DNA from 3 places in the Paraburkholderia sp. EG287B genome. Region 3 is predicted to be linked to each of the others. Evidence: predicted binding sites of a transcription regulator. Region 3 holds the regulator's gene; each other region holds the start of a gene.
The links. The regulator FliA, encoded in region 3, starts transcription of late flagellar genes. The targets are predictions, from matches to a motif close to CTAAAGTTTNNNNNNNNNNNGCCGNTA.

Region 1 (4,119 bases), on a different contig from region 3:
TTTTGCGAGGACGCCGTCTGCGCGGAAGCATCGGTTCCAGCGTCGGCCGCTCCGGCCAGCGCCTCGCCGGCCAGACCCTGGGCCGCGAGCGCCACGTCCGCGAGCAACGCCGCTTCCGCCGCCTGCGCTTCGCCGGCGAGACCCGGCAGCGGCAAGGTGGCCGCGCCGCCGGGCGCCGCGTCGGCGCCGGGGCTGCCCCAGAGCGGCGCGCGGCCCACCACGGCGGGCGTCGCTTCGCCGCCCGAGCGGATGATGGCGTCGAGCGCCAGTGCAACCGCCGAAAGCACGGTCTCGGTCGAGTCCTGCGTACTGCTGGTGCTGGTTGCGGCGTCGGCGAGCGCGGAGACGCCCGTCTGCGCCGCGCCGGAGGCGCTCTGCGGCCCGACCGGCGTGAGCGCCGCGATGCGGCTCGCGAGGAGCGCGGCGGCTCCGGTGTCGATTCCGTTCATGGTGTTCCGGATCTGCGCACGGCGCTGAGCTGCCGGTTCATGGGGCGTTGCGCGCCGTTGCGTCGCGAGGCGCCACGCGCCGCGCTAGCGGGCTCCGTAGATTTCCTGCAAGACCCGCGCGGGCTGCACGGTGCCGTAAAAGAGCGCCGAAAGCCGTGCCATGCAAGGGCTTGCGAGATCGCGAATGGCGGCGTCGTCGGCGAGAATCTGGCGGATCAGCTCGTACTTGCGCGCTCGTTCGGAAACCGTGAGCCGCACCACGGCTTCGGCGTCCTTCAAGGCATCGACGAGGATCCGGTACTCCTCCTGCAAGCCGATCAGATCGTTCCAGTGCGCATCGCGCGCCGCATGGAGCATCTGCTCCGACACGGCCGCTATCGCTTCGTAGCGGGCGAAGTAGTCTGCTTTTGAACTCATCTCATCAATGAGCCGGACGCTGACGCGGATGCCTGTTCGGCCATCCTCGCCACTTCCGGCGCTATCCCCAACCAGGCTTCTTCGAGCGTAGCCAGCAGTCTGTCGACCTCGACCAGCATGGTCTCGCTCTGTTTAATATTGGCTTCCAGCAGGCGCTTCGTCATGTAGCTGTACAGCGCATTCAGGCGTTGAGCGATCTCGCCGCCCGCCTCGACGTTCAACGCGAGCTGAAGTCCGCTCTCGACAATCCGGATCGCCTTGGCGATCGCCTCGCAACGCGGGCCGACGTTGCCGGCCTGCAAGTGCATACGTGCCTGCGCGATGGCCTGACGCGCGCCCTGGTACAGGAGCACGATCAGCTTGTGCGGGCTCGCACCCATGACCCCCGTTTCGACGCCCACGCGTGCATAGGCGTTAGCTCCAGATTGGGCAGGGGAAAACATCGGCGCTTCTCCTTGATACGTTTGGCTTGAATGCGGTCGTCCGGCGCGCTGTGCAAGCACGAGCGACGGACTCTTCTAGCCGGGTTATCGGATCGTAGGGGAAGAAGCTTTAGCGCGTTGAGCGGGCGAAGGCTTCGGGCACCGTCACACCTGGATCTGCATGATGTCGGTGTAGGCGGCCACGAGCTTGTTGCGCACCTGCAGGCCGAACTGGAAGCCGATGTTGGCTTTCTGCATGTCGACCATGACGTCGTTGAGCGACACGTTGTTCGCGCCCAGTTCGAACGCCTGCGACTCGCCAACGGCCTTCTGCTGGGCGTCGCTGATCTGGTCGAGCGACGACTTGAGCGCCGCCGCGAACCCGCCGGCCGTGGCCGCGCCCGACTTTTCGTCGGCTGCGGTGGGGCCGCCGGCCGCCTGGGTCGCCATCGACTGCATTTGCGCCAAGGCGGACGTGAGCGGGGATACTGGCACGGTCATGTTTGCTCCACGAAAAGGGGACCTGCGGGGTATTCCGGGGACGAGCCCCAATGCCGGAGTTTCAGCGATTGCGCAGCAATCCTGCGAGCCCGGCCGAGACGGCGCACTGACAGGATGCCGAATCTGGAGGAGAGCATAGCAGCGGGTCTGTTTCGGCAGCCCCGAAACTAGGGGGAAAACCCGGCTCTATTCGCGCAATCGGCTTGCCAGTGGCCCCGGATAATGCGTCTCGTGAAAGTCTCCGCCATGCAAGGCGAGACCTGGAAGCCTCCGGAGATACCCGTCGCATGGATTCGACTGCCAATTCTTTGATCAACCCCGACGCCCGCATGGGCCTCGCCACCTCTGGCGCGGGCGCCGCGCCCGGCGCTGGCGCGGGCGCAGGCCTGGGCGGCGCGGATGACCTCGGCGGCGGCTTTGCGCAACGCCTCGGCTCGCTCTCGTCGTTGCGCAACGTGCGCGGCAACCCGCGCGCGCCGCTCATTTTCGCCGTGGCGGTGCTCGTGGCCGTGGTCGCGGGTCTCCTGCTGTGGTCGCGCGCGCCCGACTATAAGGTGCTGTACAGCAACCTGTCGGACCGTGACGGCGGCGCCATCATTACTGCGCTCCAGGCCGCAAACGTTCCCTACAAGTTCTCGGACGCCGGCGGCGCCATTCTCGTGCCCGCCGAGCAGGTCAACGAAATGCGCCTGCGCCTCGCCTCCCAGGGCCTGCCGAAGAACGGTTCGGTCGGCTTCGAGCTGATGGACAACCAGAAGTTCGGCATCAGCCAGTTCGCCGAGCAGGTGAACTATCAGCGCGCGCTCGAAGGCGAGCTCGAGCAAACGATCCAGTCGATCGCGAGCGTGAAGTCGGCGCGCGTGCATCTGGCCATTCCGAAGCCCTCGGTGTTCGTGCGCGAGCGCGAAGCGCCGTCCGCCTCGGTGCTCGTGAACCTGTATCCGGGCCGCATCCTCGACGACGGCCAGGTCGCCGCGATCACGCACATGGTGGCTTCGGCCGTGCCGGACCTGCCGGTGCGCAACGTGACGGTGGTCGACCAGGACGGCAACCTGCTCACCCAAAGCGCCGCGGGCGTGGGCCTCGACGCCTCGCAGCTCAAGTACGTGCGCCAGGTCGAGCACGACACCCAGGCGCGCATCGACGCGATCCTCGCGCCCCTGTTCGGCGCCGGCAATGCGCGCTCGCAGGTGAGCGCCGACCTCGACTTCTCGAAGCTCGAGCAGACCTCCGAAGCCTACGGTCCGAACGCCAACCCGCAGGCCGCCGCGATCCGCAGCCAGCAGCAGAACATTTCCACGGAAATGCAGCAAAGCGGCGCGGGCGGCGTGCCCGGCGCGCTCACGAACCAGCCGCCGCAGCCGGCCTCGGCGCCCATCAGCGCGCCGGCGGGTGCGAACGGCGCGTCGGCTCCGGTGCCGGTCTCCGATCATCGCGACACCACGACGAACTACGAGCTCGACAAGACCGTGCGCCACTATCAACAGGCGCCGGGCGACGTGAAGCGCCTGTCGGTCGCCGTGATCGTGAACTACCAGCCGAAGCTGGACGCCAAGGGCCACGCCACCATGCAGCCGCTCGACGCGCAGAAGCTCGCGCAGGTCGAGCAGCTCGTGAAGGACGCCATGGGCTACGACGCCAAGCGCGGCGACTCGGTGAACGTGGTGAACGCCGCGTTCCAGACCGAAGTCGACCCGAACGCGAACCTCCCGTGGTGGCGTCAACCGGACATCCTCGCCCTTGCGAAGCAGATTGCGACGTGGCTCGGCATTGGCGCGGTGGCTCTCTTCCTCTACTTCGTGATGGTGAAGCCGGCGCTGCGCCGCGCGTTCCCGCCGCCCGAGCCGGTTGCGCCCGCGCTGCCCGGCATGGCCGACGGCGAGCCGCTGCTGCTCGACGGTCTCCCCGAAGCGGTGCGCATTGGCGGCACCGGCGCGGAAGGCGAAGACAGTGCGGAAAGTGAAGCCGCCCTGCTCGCCTTCGAAAACGAGAAGAACAAGTTCGAACGCAACCTGGAATACGCGCGCAACATCGCGCGCCAGGATCCGAAGATCGTCGCAACCGTCGTGAAAAGCTGGGTGAACGATGAACGCTGAAGGCGCAACCAAGAGCGCGCTGCTGCTCATGTCGATCGGCGAGCAAGAGGCCTCCGAGGTCTTCAAGTTCCTCGGTCCGCGCGAAGTGCAGAAAATCGGCGCCGCCATGGCGGCGCTCAAGAACGTCAAGCGCGAAGAGATCGAAGTCGTGCTGCAGGAATTCGTCAAGGAAGCCGAGCAGCACACCGCCTTCTCGCTCGACTCGAACGACTACATCCGCAACGTGCTCAACAA
Region 2 (4,119 bases), on a different contig from region 3:
CGTTCTCGCGGCGCGCCGCGCAGGAAATGACGCGGCGCGTGGCGCGCATCGCTGCCAGCGCCCCAGGCGCGGCCGCCGTGCTCGCGCAAGGGCTCAGTTGGGCGGGCACCTTTCACGGCGTGGGCGCGCGGTTGTTGCGCGAGTACGCGGATCACATCGGCCTGTCGCCGGCGTTCACGATCAACGACCGCGAGGATTCCGCGGATCTTATGAATCTGGTGCGCCACGAGCTGGGTTTCTCGGCCAAAGAAAAGCGCTTCCCCTCGAAATCGACTTGCCTCGCGATCTATTCGCGCGCGGTCAATACGGGCGACTCGCTCGCCAATGTACTCAACCGTTCGTTCTCGTGGTGCCTCGAGTGGGAGCCGCAGCTACGTGCGCTGTTCGCCTCGTACGTGGACGCCAAGCAGAAGCAGAACGTCCTCGACTACGACGACCTGCTGCTCTACTGGGCGCACATGGCCGCGGAGCCGGCCATCGCCGCCGATCTCGCGGGGCGCTTCGATCACATCCTCGTCGACGAATACCAAGACACCAATCGCCTGCAGGCTTCGATCCTGCTCGCGCTCAAGCCCGATGGCCGCGGCCTCACCGTGGTCGGCGACGATGCCCAGGCGATCTATTCGTTTCGCGGCGCGACCGTGCGCAACATTCTCGACTTCCCGGCGCAGTTCGACCCGCCCGCGCGTCAGGTGACGCTCGAGCGCAACTACCGTTCGACGGCGCCGATCCTCGCCGCCTCGAACGCCGTGATCGACGCCGCCGCCGAGCGCTTCACCAAGAACCTGTGGACCGAACGCCCCTCGCAGCAGCGCCCGCGCCTCGTCACCGTGGCCGACGAGGCCACCCAGGCGCGCTACGTCGTCGAGCAGATTCTCGAGGCGCGTGAAGCGGGCATGAAGCTCAAGCAACAGGCCGTGCTGTTTCGCGCGGCGCACCACAGCGCGACGCTCGAAATCGAACTGGCGCGACGCAATATCCCGTTCGTGAAGTTCGGCGGACTGCGTTTTCTCGACGCCGCGCACGTGAAAGACGTGCTGGCGGTGCTGCGCTGGGCCGAGAATCCGCTCGACCGTGTAGCCGGGTTTCGCGTTACGCAGTTGCTGCCGGGCGTCGGGCCCGCCAACGCCGCGCGCCTGCTCGACCAGGTGTCAGCGTGCACGGGCGCGTATCGCGCCGCCGAGGCGCTCGCGGCTTTCGCGCCGCCGCCGCGCGCGGCCGAGGACTGGCCGGCGTTTGCGTCGCTCATCGACGGCCTCTCGATGCGCTCGACGCCGTGGCCGGCCGAGTTCGAGCGCGTGCGGCGCTGGTACGAGCCGCATCTCGAGCGCAACCACGAAGACGCCCAGGTGCGTCTCGCCGACTTGCTGCAGATGGAGAGCATTGCGAGCACCTACGCCTCGCGCGAGCGCTTTCTCACCGAACTCACGCTCGATCCGCCCGACGCGACGAGCGCCGAATCCGCCGATCCGCTGCTCGACGAAGACTATCTGATCCTTTCGACGATCCATTCGGCGAAAGGTCAGGAGTGGCGCAACGTGTTCGTGCTCAACGGCGTGGACGGCTGCATTCCGTCCGATCTCGGCGCGGGCAGCGACGAGGAACTGGAGGAGGAGCGGCGGCTGCTCTATGTGGCGATGACGCGCGCGAAGGAGGATCTGCACATCGTCGTGCCGCAGCGCTTTTATGTGCACAACCAGGTGGCGTCGGGCGACCGGCACGTGTGGGCCTCGCGCACGCGCTTCATCGCGACGCCCATGCTGCCGCTGTTCGAATCCCGCGCATGGCCGCCCGCGCCCGTGGCGAGCGCGCCGAGCGCGGCCGGACTCGCCGCAGCCGCGCAGGCGAAGGTCGAGATCGCCGCGAAGCTCAGGAAGATGTGGGATTGAGGGGGAAAGCGGGGCGCGCGCCGTTTTCAGGCGCGCGCGCCAGCGCTTAGCGCCGCTGCTCGCGTGCCGTGCTGCGCTGCGGCGGCATGAAGAAGTTGCGCATCCACGCGGCGAGGCGCGTGAACACATCGTCGGGCTCCTCGACGAAAATCTCGGGCTTGAGCAGGCGCAGATACTCCATGATCTGTTGCGCTTCCTGCTTCTGGAACACGCCATGCGTCACGCCGAGCCTCAGCAGCCCGCGCAGCTCGCCCAGACGCTCGCGCGCCGCACTGCCGCTCGCCTGTTCACAGCCGATCTTCGCTTCGTACACACGCTGACGCAACGACTCGGTGAGGCGCCACGCGGGCGTCTGCATCGACTCTTCGAGGGCCTGGATGTCCTGCACGCCCGACTTGATCTGTGCCGCCAGCGGATCGACCAGCGTGTCGTCGCCCTGGGCTTCGCTCACGATGGCCGCCGCCCAGTCGCGGCACTGCTTCGAGAGTTCGTCGGGCGTCCACTCGGGCCGCGACGCGAAGCCGAAACCGAATTCGCCTGCCTGACGCATCAGGATCGAGACGACCTCGGGGAATTCCTTGTCGAGCGTGCGCTTGGCCCACGCGTACTGGCCGCCTTGCAGGAGCCGCTGGACGGCGTGCTCCGTGAGCGGCGTCATGTTGTCGAGCAGCTTCGCGCGCAGGTAGTCCTCGAATTCCGGCGTGGCGAATTGCGGGTCGAGTTTGAGCGAGACGCGCAGGAACGCGTCGAAATCCTTGCGCAGCGACGCAAGCGTTTCGTCCTTCAGGTTAAGGGTGATATGCCCCATTGTGGTTGCCCCGGTGTAATCCTTGTCGCTTCTCGCGTGCTCTCGCCGTTCGAGCAGTGGCCTGCCAGAGCAGGCCCTGACGGGTTTAACGGCGCTCCGGGGTGAAACTTGAGCGTAAGGGACGACGCTTGCCTCTAGCGCAGGACAACGCCTTGCCAGAGGAAGAACACGCCGAGCCCGATCGCGATGGTGAGGAGCGGGCGCTTCGTGAGCGCGCTGACGGCGATCGCCGCGAGCGCGCCGACGAGCTGCGGGTTGCGCCAGGTCAGCTCGGCGCCCTGACCGTGGGGCGAGACCGCCATCGGCACGATGATCGCCGTGAGCACGGTGACGGGCACGAAGCCGAGCGCGGTGCGCACGAGCGGCGGGAATACCAGCCGGTCGCCGAGCACGAACACTGCAGTGCGAATGACCAGGGTGATGAGGGCCATGCCGAGAATCAGGACGACGTAGTTCATTGTCCGGCTCCTGCGGTGCGTTGGACGTTGGGGGACTTGCGGGAGGACTCGCTGCCGGCGCGGGCGCCGCGCGACGAACCTCGACGTGAGAGCACGACACCCACGACCACGCCCGCGAGCACGGCGCCGAGCAGCCCGAGCTTGTACGGCCAGCCCTGCCAGAAAAAGGCGAGCGCGCCCGCAGTCGCGGCGGCGGCGAGGTAGCGCAAGGCCACCAGCTGCGGCACGACGATGGCGATGAAGGTCGCGACCATCGCGAAGTCGAGGCCGAGCGACTGCAGACCCGGGAACGCCGCGCCAAACAGCAGGCCGGCCGCGGTCCAGAGTTGCCAGTTCAGGTACATCGACACGCCCGAGCCAAAGAAATGCCACGGCGAGACATCGTCGCCGGGCGCATGGCGGCGGAAATGCGCCCACGCGACGGCAAAGACCTCGTCGGTGAGCAGGCCGCCGAGCACGAGGCGCCAGCGCAGCGGCAGGTGCGAGACATAGGGCGCGAGCGTCGCGCTGTAGAGCACGTGCCGCAGGTTCACGATGAACGTGGTGGCGAGAATCACCGCGAAGCTCGCGTGCGAGGCGATCAGCCCGAGCGCGATGAACTGCGCGGAGCCGGCGAACACGGCGAGCGACATGAACTGGCCGTGCCAGAGCGAAAGCGGGCCCGAGGTGACGAGCGTGCCGAAGATCACGCCGAAGGGCGCGGCGCCGATCATCATGGGGATCATGTCGCGCGCGCCGGCGATGAATTCGGCAAGGCGGTTGGGATGCGTGGTCAAACTGTCCTCCTGATACATGGGGACAGCATAGCGGGCCGCCTTACGCGTGGCTTGTACGTTCTTGCGGCGGAACGCGGGCTGGCGCGTTCAGGACGACTGCCAGCGTCCCGGCGGCACGCCGAACATGCGCCGAAAGTGCCGCGTGAAATGGCTCTGGTCGGTGAAACCGCTCGCCGCGGCGACGTCGG
Region 3 (4,119 bases):
GCTGATGGAGCGCGGCGGCGTGTTCGCGCTGATGGGCCCGACGGGCGTGGGCAAGACCACGACCACGGCGAAGCTCGCCGCGCGCTGCGTGATGCGCTTCGGCGCGAGCAAGGTGGCGCTGCTCACCACCGACAGCTACCGGATCGGCGGCCACGAGCAACTGCGCATCTTCGGCAAGATCCTTGGCGTTTCGGTGCACGCGGTGCGCGACGGCGCGGACCTCCAGCTCGCGCTCACCGAACTCAAGAACAAGCACATCGTGCTGATCGACACGATCGGCATGAGTCAGCGCGACCGCGCCGTGGCCGACCAGATCGCCATGCTGTGCGGCGCGGGCCGCCCGGTGCAGCGCCTGCTGCTGCTCTCGGCGACCAACCACGGCGACACGCTCAACGAAGTCGTGCAGGCCTACCAGAGCGAAGACGCACCGCTCACGGGCTGCATCCTCACCAAGCTCGACGAGGCGACCAACCTCGGCAGCGCACTCGACACCGTGCTGCGCTACAAGCTGCCGGTGCATTACGTCTCGACGGGCCAGAAGGTCCCCGAGAACCTTTATGTGGCGACGCGTCGCTTCCTGATCCGCAGTGCCTTCTGCATTCCGCGAGAGAGTTCGCCGTTCGTGCCGCACGAAGACGATATCCCGGCGCTGCTGTCGGCACTCTCGACGCGTTCGAATTCGCAGGCTCCCGAGGTCAGGTTTGGATAAGTTCGTAATCGATCAGGCAGAAGGGCTGCGGCGGCTGCTCGCGCGCGAAGGCTCGCGCGTGGTCGCGGTGACGGGCGGTGCAGGTTCGCCCGGGCGCACGACCACGGTGGTCAATCTCGCGGCGGCGCTCACCGCGCAGGGCAAGGACGTGCTCGTGATCGACGAGTGTCTGGGACCCCGCTCGGTCTGTGCGCTGGTGGGCGGTGTGCGGGGCGCAGGCAACTTCGCCGCCGTCATGCGCGGCGAGCGTACGCTCGACGAAGCTGTGGGCCGTCATGCGCTCGGCTTCGGCGTGCTGGCCGCCTCGCGCGACAACCGTGCGCAGTACACGGCCGCCCAGCTGCAGAAGGTCATTTCGGGTCCCGCGGACATCGTCCTGATCGACGCGCAGCTCGACGCCGACGGCGCGCTTTCGCCGCTCGCCATGCACGCGCACGACGTGCTGATCGTGATGCGCATCGGTGCGCAGTCGATCACGGACGCCTACGCGTGCATGAAACGGCTGCACTTCGCGCATGCGATCGCGCAGTTTCGCGTGCTCGCGAATCATGTGGCGAACGCCAGCGACGCGCAGGCCGCGATCGAGAACCTCGCGGGGGTGGCGAGCCGCTACCTGAGCGTGTCGCTCGACAGCGCCGGCAGTGTCGCCGCCGATCAGCACATGGCGCAGGCGCTCAGGCTCGCGCGCTGCATCGTCGATGCGTTTCCGTCGACGGCCGCCGCGCGCGATTTCCGCCACGTGGCCGCCGAACTGCCGCACTGGCCGATGCGACCCGCGGTCTCGGCGTGCTCGCCGGCCACGGCGCGCGCCAACGCGTTGTTCGGCGCGGCGCACGAAGAACATGAAGCGGCGGGCGACGCACCCGCCGACGATCTGGACGGCGCGCCGCAAGCCGGCGTCCAGCCACACGCTACCCATGCAACAAACGCCGCACACAGCACGCTCGCCGCGAACGCCGATTCGTTCGTTGCGGCCGTGACGGGTGTGCATCCCGCACCCAACGCAACATCCGCGTCCGCGTCGTCCCATGCGGGCTGGCGGACCGAGACGCCCGCGCAGCGGACGTCGCCGCAGCACGTCTGACGTGCGCACGACGACGCCAATCAGGGAGATGAGAAGTGGAGAGCACGATGTATAACGCTCAAGGAAAGATTTCGCAGGCCGACGTGCTCGCGAAGTACGCGCCGCTCGTGAGGCGGCTCGGCTTGCAGCTCGTTGCCAAGATGCCGGCGAGCGTGGACCTCGACGACCTGATCCAGGCCGGCATGATCGGCCTGCTCGACGCGGCCAACCGCTACAAGGAAGATCAGGGCGCGCAGTTCGAGACCTATGCGAGCCAGCGCATTCGCGGCGCGATGCTCGACGAGCTGCGCAGCAACGACTGGCTGCCGCGCAGCCTGCGCCGCACCTCGCGTGAAGTGGAAAGCGCGGTGCACAAGGTGGAGCAGCGGCTCGGGCGCTCGGCCAGCGAGACGGAGATCGCCGAGCATCTGAGCATGCCGCTCGACGAGTATCAGAGCATGCTGCAGGAACTGCACGGCAGCCAGCTCATCTACTACGAAGACTTCGACCGTTCCGCCGAGGACGAACCGTTCCTCGACCGCTACTGCGTCGATCATTCGGACCCGCTCTCGGCGCTGCTCGACGACAGCCTGCGCGGCGCGCTCGTCGAGGCGATCGACCGGCTGCCCGAGCGCGAGAAGCTGCTCATGTCGCTCTATTACGAGCGCGGCATGAACCTGCGCGAAATCGGCGCGGTGATGGAGGTGAGCGAGTCGCGCGTGTGCCAGCTGCACAGCCAGGCGGTGGCGCGCCTGCGCACGCGGCTGCGCGAGATGTCGTGGGCCGGCCAGGAGAATTGAGGCGGTAGACGCTCCGCGCGGCTGCCAGCGCGGACCGGGTGCGGTGAAAGAGCCGGAGTGCGAGAGCGCTCCGGCTTTTTTGTTGATGGACGGGACTCGCGCAAAACAAAAAAGCCGAAGCATCACTGCTTCGGCTTTTGTCTTTGGGCGAACGACGTGCGTGCGCGCTTACAGCCCGAACGCCGGCAGCCGCCCATCGGGACCGTACAGCATCGAGCCGTTGCCCGTTTCGCCGCGCAGGATCGACAGCGCGCGGCGGTTATGTTCCATGCGCGTGCGGATCATCATGCCGATGGTGAGATTCTTGCGGCGCGCGCGCTCGGTCGAGCCCTTGAGCAGCGCCCACTGGCTTGCCAGACGCGCGTCGCCGTCGCAGGCCATTTCGATGCCCTTGCGGCCGCCCGGCAGGCCGAGGCCGGCCAGTTGCGCGTCGCGCGCTTTTTCGAGGCCCGCGAGACGCTGCGTGAGCGTCGTCTTCTGCTCGACGATCTGCGGCAGCGCCTCCATGCCGTCGGCCGACACGAGCGCCTTTTCTTCATAGGCGAGCAGCGACGCGAACGCCTCGACCGTGGCGTGTTCGTCGATCAGTGTGGCCAACAGGGCATCTTTCATTGCAAGGCACCAAAAAAGCGAGGTTTGCGCGGCGCTCGCGCATCGGGCGTCAGTTGCCCGACGTCGGCTTCATGAGGTCGCGCGCGGTCTGGATCACGCCGTCGGCGATCTTGCCGGAGTCGATCTGCAACGTGCCGTTGCGGATCGCGTCCTTGATCGACTGCACGTGCGCCGTGTCGATGTCGGCGGAACCGCTCGCCGCGAGCGAGCGCATCGTCGACGAGAGCGACGAGAGGCTCACGTTCGCGCCGCCTTGGGCGGCGGCGGTCGTGCTGCCTGCCGCGCCGGAGGTGGCCGCGGTGTCGGTGCTTACGCCGGTCGAATCGGCTTGCGAGCGCGCGAGGCCATCCTGCAGCGTGCGCGGATCATTGCGGGTGGAGGAGTCAACTTTCACGATGGGCGTTCCTGATCGATTTGACCTTGATAACGGCACAGGTCGGGCCGAACTTTAGCCGAAAATCCCACCGTTACATGCTGTTACGTGTGCTGGCGCACCAAGCCGGAAACGGCCGGATCGGGCCGTTGGACGGGGCTCTGCGCACCCTGATCCGGCCCTTACCAGCGCTTACCGGCCCTAGATCTGCACCTGCACGGTACCCGCGTCCTTGACCACGCCCGAGATGATCTGGCCGCCGCTCGTGCGCACGCGCACCTGCTGGCCGGGCTCGGCGTTGTTGAGCGCGCTGCCCTCGGCGGAGATCGTGAAGTTGCTGCCCACGGCGATCACCTTGACCGTCTGGCCGATGACGACCGAGGCGGCGCTGCGCAGCATGTCGGTGCGCAGCGGCAGTCCCGCGGAAATGCGCGCGAGCGCGACGGCGCCCGTCGCCTGGTTCGGATCGGTGATGATGGTCTGCGGCAGGTTCGCGAGGTCGCCCGCGCGCGGCATGAAATCGGCGGCCGAAAGCGCCTCGCCCGCGCCGATCTGGCGCGAG

Region 1: the regulator FliA is predicted to act here: its motif matches at 1,395-1,421, upstream of fliS (flagellar export chaperone FliS).
Region 2: the regulator FliA is predicted to act here: its motif matches at 2,784-2,810, upstream of AB4Y40_RS04795 (DUF4088 family protein).

The regions. Positions count from the first base shown of each region.
Region 1 is NZ_JBFRCG010000031.1:67,243-71,361, forward strand. It holds gene AB4Y40_RS38560 (flagellar hook-length control protein FliK) at 1-449, opposite strand, end outside; gene AB4Y40_RS38565 (flagellar protein FliT) at 534-866, opposite strand; gene fliS (flagellar export chaperone FliS) at 863-1,309, opposite strand; gene fliE (flagellar hook-basal body complex protein FliE) at 1,454-1,789, opposite strand; gene fliF (flagellar basal-body MS-ring/collar protein FliF) at 2,077-3,885, shown strand; gene fliG (flagellar motor switch protein FliG) at 3,875-4,119, shown strand, end outside.
Region 2 is NZ_JBFRCG010000002.1:448,153-452,271, reverse strand. It holds gene AB4Y40_RS04800 (ATP-dependent helicase) at 1-1,889, shown strand, start outside; gene AB4Y40_RS04795 (DUF4088 family protein) at 1,936-2,697, opposite strand; gene AB4Y40_RS04790 (AzlD domain-containing protein) at 2,832-3,155, opposite strand; gene AB4Y40_RS04785 (AzlC family ABC transporter permease) at 3,152-3,880, opposite strand; gene AB4Y40_RS04780 (AraC family transcriptional regulator) at 4,019-4,119, opposite strand, start outside.
Region 3 is NZ_JBFRCG010000011.1:348,208-352,326, forward strand. It holds gene flhF (flagellar biosynthesis protein FlhF) at 1-709, shown strand, start outside; partial or broken gene AB4Y40_RS22105 (MinD/ParA family protein) at 702-1,484, shown strand; gene AB4Y40_RS22110 (RNA polymerase sigma factor FliA) at 1,841-2,572, shown strand; gene AB4Y40_RS22115 (flagella synthesis protein FlgN) at 2,741-3,184, opposite strand; gene flgM (flagellar biosynthesis anti-sigma factor FlgM) at 3,234-3,578, opposite strand; gene flgA (flagellar basal body P-ring formation chaperone FlgA) at 3,759-4,119, opposite strand, start outside.